2 regions of the Cupriavidus sp. 05N38 genome follow, and region 1 is predicted to be linked to the other one. Evidence: riboswitches for the same ligand, from Rfam matches in the RefSeq annotation. Region 1 holds a riboswitch; the other holds the start of a gene.

Region 1 (4,207 bases):
GGCGACAGCGCTATGGTGCAGCAAGCCCGGCCAAAAGAAAACCATGCGGGAAACGATGCGGAAAATCATGCGGAAAACCAGGCACGCCGGCAGTTCTCGCGCGCGCCGGAGCTCCCTGCGCAAATGCATGCCGCCGCGTGGCGGCATCGCGAGCCCGCGCGCAAGGAGAGCGCAAAAAGGAAACGCAAAAAGAAAAGGGCGGTGGTCTGAAACCACCGCCCTTTGTAGGGGTCCCCGCCTCGGCCGCTGGATCGGCATCCTGAACCCAAGTGAGGTTCAGAGTGGCTGCGGAAGCCGTATTTTGGGTACATCACTGAATCAGGGAGTCCGAAGACTATGAACCAAGCGACGCGCTCGCCCACACGGCATTGTCCCGCACCAACAAATGCTTATCGGTTCAAGGAATATGATCCTGACGAACCAGGCAGGGAAACTGTCAAACGTCTGACTTTTTTTGCTGCCGGACCAGATACTTCCGCAGGCTGTCAGACGTTTGCCGTTTCTAACTTGGATGGGATGAAAACGGCGGTCAGGCGCGATAACCCGACCTAAGGTGTCGCGACTATGTGGCTTTGCGCGACTTGGCTCCACTATACACCTCTGGGCTTTTCATACCAAGCCCGTCTTGGCGCGTCGTTACATTTTGCCGGCGCGCGCGGCACCTCGGGCACATCGTGGCGTTCCTGCCGCAATACCTGTGCCGTGCGGGGCACCGCGCCATGCGGGCGCGCACCCGAACCCGCGTTCAGCCACGCGAGACCGGCGCGTTGGTGCCCACGTGGGCGTACTGGCGCAGGGCCTCGTCGGCGCGTTCGTTGAGCTCGCGGATACGCGCGCGCACGGCGTCCACCGGGATGGTGCCGTCTTCCTGCTGCTTGCGCTTGAGCGATAGCAGGTCCGAGGCGATGCTGATCGCGGCCATCACGGCGACACGTTCCACGCCCTTGGCGGAAACGCCGCCCTTGAGGCGGGTCATCTGGTCGTCTACCAGGGCGACGGCCTCGAGCAGCGCGGCCTCGTTGTCGGGCGCGATGGCGAAGCGGTAGGACTGGCCGGCGATGTTGACTTCGACTTGCTTGTTGCTCATGCGTTTTCTCCGGGTGCCTTGGTGTGGGCGCTGTCAGCGGTATGGGCGCTGGCCGCGTGGCCGGCCGAGTCGCCGTCGCCCAGCAGGTCGAGCTGGCGGGCGTCGCTGGCGGTGGGGAGTTTGTCGAGGATCGACTGGATGCGCAGCTGCGCTTCCTCGATCTTGATATTGAGCAGCTCGCGGTCGGCTGCCATGGCCTCGCGATCGCCGCGCAGCTGGCTGGCTTCGGCCTGCAGGCGTTCGATCTCCTCGCGCAGGCGCTGGTTCTCGGCGGCAAGGGTGTCGGCGTGGTGCAGCACGCGTCCGATCTTGGCGGCGAGTTGTTCGAGTTCGTTGAGCATGGAGCCTGTCATATCTAGGGTCTCGGGTTTTGGGATTCTAGCCCAAGCGCTATCGGGCGGATGGCGAAAGCAGCCCGGTGTGACCGGGCCAGCGCGCCGAAGTTGCACGCAACGTCGCCCAACGGGCGCCGTGGCGGCCATTTTCTGCCCGCTTCCGCGCGTTTGCGCCTGGCTTGGGGGATGCCGGCGGGCGTCATTGACGCTCGCCTTGAAACTGCCTACACTCGCGCACGTTCCAGGTGCTCGCAGTTCTGTTCACTACAGGGTTGCAGTTCAACGGGAAACAGGGAGCCAGCCTGCGCCGCCAGGGCGCAGGCGTGCCAACCTGTGCTGCCCCCGCAACGGTAAGCGACCGCGATCGCAAGAATCGCAGGGCCGGCCCATCTGCCACTGAACCGCAAGGTCCGGGAAGGCGGTCGGACCAGTGTCGCCAGCCCGGATACCGGCCTGAACGAGAGTGCGCCACTTTCCGCAGGAGCAGTGGCGCGCTTCATCGCCAGACGGTCCGCGGGGGAACGGACCAGGCTGCTCTCTCCCTCTTCGCATCATGCGCTCATCGTCTTCCAGGTCGAGCCGCCCGGCATTGCCGGCGTCCCGCCAGTCCACCCACGCACTTGTCCTACGGCCTTTGCCCGTCGCGCTGCTTGCCTTGCTCGCCGCCGGCGCGCCCGGCCTTGTCCATGCCCAGTCCGCCCCGGAGCCCGTGCCGGAACCCGCGGCGCAGCCTGCCGCCGCGCAGCTGACGCCGGTAGTGGTCACCGCCACCCGCACGGCCCAGTCGCTGACCGAGGCGCTGCCGCACACCACCGTGGTGACGCAGCAGGACATCGTCAATTCGCAGGCGCTGGACCTGCGCACGCTGCTGCGCTCGCAGGCCGGCGTGGAGTTCGCCACCAACGGCGGCCTTGGCGCCAACACCAGCCTGTTCATGCGCGGCGCCAACTCCAACCAGACGCTGATCCTGATCGACGGCGTGCGCGTTTCCTCGGTCAGCAGCGGCACGGCCCAGCTGGCCAATATTCTGCCCGACCAGATCGACCATATCGAAGTGGTGCGGGGCAATGTGTCGGCGCTCTACGGCTCGGACGCCATTGGCGGCGTGGTGCAGATCTTTACCAAGAGCGGCGCCGGGCAGCCCCCGGCGGCCAATGCGCAGATCGAGTATGGCAGCAACAATACGCGGCAGGGCACGGCGGGCTACGGCGGCCAGATCGGCGATACCTCGTTCAATATCACCGGCTCGGCCATCAAGACCGACGGCTTCTCGTCGGTCAACACCCAGCAGCAGCCCAAGGCCAATCCCAACGACAACCCGTACGACAACAAGAGCGTATCGGGCCAGGTCAAGCACCGCTTCACCAGCGACTGGGATGCGGGAGTGACGGCCTACTATTCAAAGAGCAAGCTGTCCTACGACAGCACCACGGGAAAGCCCACCGACGTCTGGTGGATGAACAGCGAGCTGTACACGGTATCGGGTTTCGTTAACGGCAAGCTGGGCCGGGACTGGAGTACGCATTTCAAGGTGGCGCAGAGCGAGGACCGCAGCAACACCACCAAGAACGGCCTGTTCGACAGCCGCTTCAATACGCGCAACCGCCAGTACACCTGGCAGAACGAGTACGCACTGGCGCCCACGCATACGCTGCTGTTCGGCGCCGAGTACGCGCAGCAGGAACTGGATTCCAGCGCCTACACCGCGCCCGTGCGCAATATCGCCTCGGTGTTTGGCGGCTACGATGGCCGCCTGGGCAAGCACCAGCTGCAGCTCAATGTGCGCAACGATCACTACTCGGACTTCGGCAGCCAGGCCAGCTACTTCGCGGGCTACGGCTATAACCTGACCGATGCGTTCAAGCTGATTGCCAATGCCAGCAACGCATTCCGCGCGCCCACCTTCAACGAGCTCTATTTTCCCAACTTTGGCCAGCCCGGCATCAACCCCGAGCGTGCCAAGTCGGTCGAGCTGGGCGCGCAGTACAGTACCGACAGCGCCGGCCTGCTGCGCGTGACCGCGTTCCAGACCCGCTACGACAACCTGATCACTTCGGCGCTGCAGCCCAACGGCCTGTTCCTGGCGCAGAATATCAACAAGGCCAAGGTGCAGGGCATCGAAGCCTCGTGGCGCGCCAGGCTGATGGGCACCGATGTCGGCGCCAGCGTGACGTTCCAGAACCCGGTGGACGAGCAAAGCAATACGCAGCTGCTGCGCCGCGCGCGCCGCCATGCCGCGTTCGACGTGGGCCGCCAGTTCGGTGACTTCCGCTTCGGCGGGGAGTGGATCATTTCGTCGGCGCGCATGGACAGCGGCTCGCGCACCCTGGGCGGATACGGTATCGTCAACCTCAATGCCCGCTACAACATCGACAAGCAATGGTTCGTCGCCGCCCGTGTGGAAAACCTGTTCGACAAGAACTACCAGCTCGCCTACCCGTACAACACGCAGGGGCGCGCCGGCTTTATCACGCTGGGATGGCGCCAGCGCTGATGGCGGCGGCCTGAGATGCGGCGCGCGCTTGCCGTCTGGCTGATGCTCGCCGCCGCCGGCGTGGCGGTGTTCCTGCTGTCGCTGGCAGTGGGCAGCGTGTCGCTCAGCGGCGCCCAGGTGTGGGGTGCGCTGGCCGGCGGCAGCACCGATACCGCCAGCGCCATCGTGCGCGAGCTGCGCCTGCCGCGCGCGGCGGCGGCTTTCGCCTGTGGCGGCCTGCTGGCTCTCACCGGCGCCCTGATGCAGGTGCTGCTGCGCAATCCGCTGGCCGAACCCTATGTGCTGGGCGTG
Region 2 (4,207 bases), on a different contig from region 1:
CGGCCATGGTCTGGCCGGCCTGCTCGACCAGGGCGGAGCCGCTGTCGACCTGCCCCACCGATTCCACGATCAAGGTCTTGATTTCCTTGGCGGCACCCGCGCTGCGCTGCGCGAGGTTGCGCACCTCGCCGGCCACCACGGCGAAGCCGCGGCCCTGCTCGCCGGCACGCGCSGCTTCCACCGCTGCATTSAGCGCSAGGATRTTGGTCTGGAASGCGATGCCGTCGATCACGCYGATGATGTCGTTGATCTTGCGCGAGCTGGCAGTGATGCCGCGCATCTTGGCCACGACCTCGCTCACCACGCTGCCGCCCTGCTGCGCGATCTGCGCGGCATCGGCCACGTACTGGCTGGCCTCGGCGGCGTTGTCGGCGTTCTGGCGCACGGTGGCGGTGATCTGCTCCATGCTGGCGGCGGTCTGCTCCAGCGAGGCCGCCTGCTGCTCGGTGCGGCTCGACAGGTCGGTGTTGCCGGCGGCGATCTGCTGCGCGGCGGCGCTGATGGAATCGGCCGACTGCTGGATGCCCGCCACCGTGCCGGCAAGCTGGTCGCGCATATGGCCGATGGCGTACATCAGGCTGGCATTGTCATCCGGGGCGGTGTCGGCACGCACCGTGAGGTCGCCGCCGGCCATGCGCAGCGCCAGCGCCGCCGCCGCAGCGGGCTCGCCACCGACCGAGCGCTGGATGCTGCGGATCAGCAGCGTGGCCACCACCGAGATCACGATGCCGAGCAGCACCAGCAGGCCAAGCGACTGATACAGGGAAGCGCGGAACTGTGCCTGCACATCATCCATATAGGTGCCGGCGACGAGATCCCAGCCCCACGGCTTGTAGCGGGCCACGTAGCCGATCTTGGGGCTGGCCTGGTCGCTGCCGGGCTTGGGCCACCAGTAGTCCAGGTGTCCCGCGCCCTCGGGCGACGCGCCACGCGCGGCAATCTCGACGTACAAGGCATTGCCCTTGGCATCCTTGAAGTCGATCATGTTCTTGCCGTTGAGCTTGGCGTTGATCGGATGCATCACCAGCACCGAATCCGCGCCGACGATGGTGATATAGCCATCCTTGCCGTAGCGCTGCGCGGCGATGCGGGCGATGGCCTGCGCACGGGCTTCGTCTTCGGTCATCTTGCCCAGGCGCGCCTGCTCGGCGTAGTCACGCACCAGCGACAGCGACATGTCGACCACGTTGGCCAGTTCGCCGCGACGGTCCGCCATCTGCAGTTGCCGGGTCTGGAAGGCGTGCGTCACGGTCAGCAGCAGCAGGCCGAGCCAGGCCAGCACGAGGGGGATCCACAGCTTTTTTCGCAGGGTCAGGTGATTCATGGAAGGGTTCGCTTTATATCCAGGCATGCGCCGGCGATGCAAAAGGCACGCGGCATGCACGGATATCGGAGCGCACCTTGTCTTCTTTAGCGCTGCGTGCGGCATCTCCGCAAGAAGCCACCAGGATGCGGACGGAATGGCGCATAAAGCACCAAAATCGCGCCGCAGATCGCCATCCCGGTGCACCACCGCCCCGGTGTGCGTGATCACAACGAAGGGCCAGGCCACCAGGCAAGCACAGTAGAAATCCCGTTACAATCGCGGTCGCTTTCCACATTGCTCCTGCAATTGGATTGCAACAGGTTCGAAGGTGCCCCCGCCGCGCGACACGCGGCGAGGGTTAAACGGGAAACAGGTGCGCCGCCATGTGCGCGGCAAATCCTGTGCTGCCCCCGCAACGGTCAGCAGGTAGAAAGGTGTCACGCCGGGCCCACAGGCCGCGGCAGCCACTGCGCGTCGGAACGCGTGGGAAGGCGGCACCCTGGACGCGCCCAAGCGGCAGTGCGTCCCCCTGCGAGCCCGGATACCGGCCTTGCGAACGATCACCGAGGCTGCGGACGGGCGGCAAGGCGTGAGGCTGCCGGGCATGCGTCCCGGCGCCATTGCGCGCGCGTCCGTGGCTTGTTCGTTCATTGCCGCGGGCGGGGTCGCCTGCGGCTCACGATGGAAAGTCCATGCCCGCGCGCTCCCGTTTCACCCGCACCGCCCCGCCCGGCCCTGTCCGGCCCCGGTTTTCCCCCACCCGCCGCAAGCTGGCCCGCGGTTGTGCGCTGGCACTGTCGCTGGGGGCCTTTGCCGGCGCCGGCGCGGAGGCCGCCCGGGCCGCCGAAGACACCGAAGCACCCGGCCGCGCGCATGCGCAGCCGGCACCGAAAGACGCCGCCGTGCTGCCGCCGGTGGTGATCAGCAGCGCGGCGGCGCTGCCCGGCCTGTCGCTGTCGGAACCTGCCAGTACCGCCAGCCGGCTGGGACTGACGCCGCTCGAGACCCCGGCCAGCGTGGAGGTGCTGCCCGGCGAGGTGATCCGCGAGCGCGGCGACCTGACCGTGAGCGACGCCGTGTCCCGCGCCACCGGCATCATCGCCAACGGCGCCCCCGGCAACGGCGGCACCGCGCTGACCGCGCGCGGCTTCTCGGGCCAGGGCTCGGTGATGCAACTCTACGACGGCACGCGCCTCTACGTGGCGGCCGGCACGGTGACCTTCCCCTTCGATACCTGGTCGGTTGACCGCATCGAGGTGCTGCGCGGCGCGGCGTCGGTCATGTATGGCGAGGGCGCCATCGGCGGCGTGGTCAACGTGATTCCCAAGAAGCCGATGCGCGCGCCGATCACCAACGAGCTGCAGCTCACCGGCGGCACCCAGCGGACGGCGCGCGCGGCCTTCGACACCGGCGGCGCGGTCAACGACAACCTCTCCTACCGCTTCAATGTCAACTACGGACGCTCCGCCGGCTGGGTGGAACGCGGCGAATCGCGCAACGTGGCCGTATCCGCCGCGGTGCGGCTCGACGTCTCGCCGGAGTTCAATGTCACGCTGTCCTATGACGACGGCGACCAGCACCCGATGCGCTATTTCGGTACGCCGCTGGTCAACGGCAGCCTGGATACGTCGCTGCGCACGAAGAACTACAACGTGGGCGACAGCGAGATCACCTACCGCGACCGCTGGACGCGCCTGGCCGCGCAATGGCAGCCGAACGAACGCGTGACCGTGCGCAACCAGTTCTACTACCTCACCAGCCAGCGCCACTGGCGCGATGCCGAGTCCTACACCTTCCTCCCCGCCTCCGGCCAGGTGCGCCGCACCGACTACCTGGAAATCCTGCACGACCAGGAACAGGTAGGCGACCGCGCCGACCTGAAGATCGACGGGCAGCTGTTCGGCATGGCCAACACCGCCACGGTGGGCTTCGACGTCAACCGCATCAACTTCACCCACAGCAACAACTCGCCCTACGGCGGCACGTCCACCGTCAACGCCTATCAGTTCGATCCGGGCCAGTTCTTCAGCCCGCCGGGGGTGGTCACTTCGCCGCGCTACCGCACCCACACCACGCAAGCCGCCCTGTTCGGCGAGGACCGCCTCAAGCTCACGCAGCAGTGGTCGGTGATAGGCGGCGTGCGCTTCGACCATGCCCAGCTCGAGCGCGGCAACCTGCTCACTGGCGACGACTGGACCCGCAACTTCAACAACGTGACGTGGCGCGCCGGCACGGTCTACGAGCTCACGCCGAAGCTGTCGGTCTACGCGCAGTACGCCACCGCCACCGATCCGCTCGGCGCGCTGATCACCACCTCGGACGCGCAGAAGGACTTCAAGCTCGCCACCGGCCGGCAGATCGAGGCCGGCATCAAGCAATCGTTCTGGGACCAGCGCGGCGAATGGACCTTCGCCGCGTACCAGATCGTGAAGAAGAACCTGCTCACGCGCGACGCCAGCAACCCGGCGCTGACGGTGCAGGTAGGCGAGCAGTCCTCGCGCGGGCTGGAAGCCTCCCTCAGCATCGAACTCATGCGCGGCCTGCGCGTGGACGCCAACGGCACCGTGCTGCGCGCGCGCTATGACGATTTCGCCGAAAGCGTGAACGGCGCGCTGGTCTCGCGCAACGGCAATGTGCCGACTGGCGTGCCGCAGCAGGCGGCCAACCTGTGGCTGACCTGGGCCTTCGCGCCGCAGTGGCAGGTGGGCAGCGGCCTGCGCTATGTGGGCCGGCGCTATACCAACAACGCCAACACCACGGCCATGCCCTCGTACACCGTGGTGGACGCCTCGCTGCAGTGGCGCGTGTCGCGCAAGACGGCGCTGGCGCTGCGCGTGTACAACCTGTTCAACCGCAACTACGCCGAGACCTCCGGCAACAGCGGCGGGCAGTGGCTGCTGG

The links. A riboswitch is a leader RNA that binds a small molecule or an ion and turns the genes downstream of it on or off. The one in region 1 is predicted to bind cobalamin.
Region 2: linked by a shared signal. The riboswitch ahead of AC1DK4_RS00765 (TonB-dependent receptor) and the one ahead of AC1DK4_RS33810 (TonB-dependent receptor plug domain-containing protein) in region 1 are both predicted to bind cobalamin.

Annotation. Positions count from the first base shown of each region.
Region 1 is NZ_JBFTNF010000068.1:18,065-22,271, reverse strand. Features, by position in the region: gene AC1DK4_RS33830 (hypothetical protein) at 13-210, shown strand; RNA gene ssrS (6S RNA) at 228-434, opposite strand; gene AC1DK4_RS33820 (cell division protein ZapA) at 746-1,087, opposite strand; gene AC1DK4_RS33815 (hypothetical protein) at 1,084-1,428, opposite strand; cobalamin riboswitch at 1,648-1,893, shown strand; gene AC1DK4_RS33810 (TonB-dependent receptor plug domain-containing protein) at 1,976-3,916, shown strand; gene AC1DK4_RS33805 (FecCD family ABC transporter permease) at 3,932-4,207, shown strand, end outside.
Region 2 is NZ_JBFTNF010000001.1:177,150-181,356, forward strand. Features, by position in the region: gene AC1DK4_RS00760 (methyl-accepting chemotaxis protein) at 1-1,324, opposite strand, end outside; cobalamin riboswitch at 1,616-1,873, shown strand; gene AC1DK4_RS00765 (TonB-dependent receptor) at 1,999-4,207, shown strand, end outside.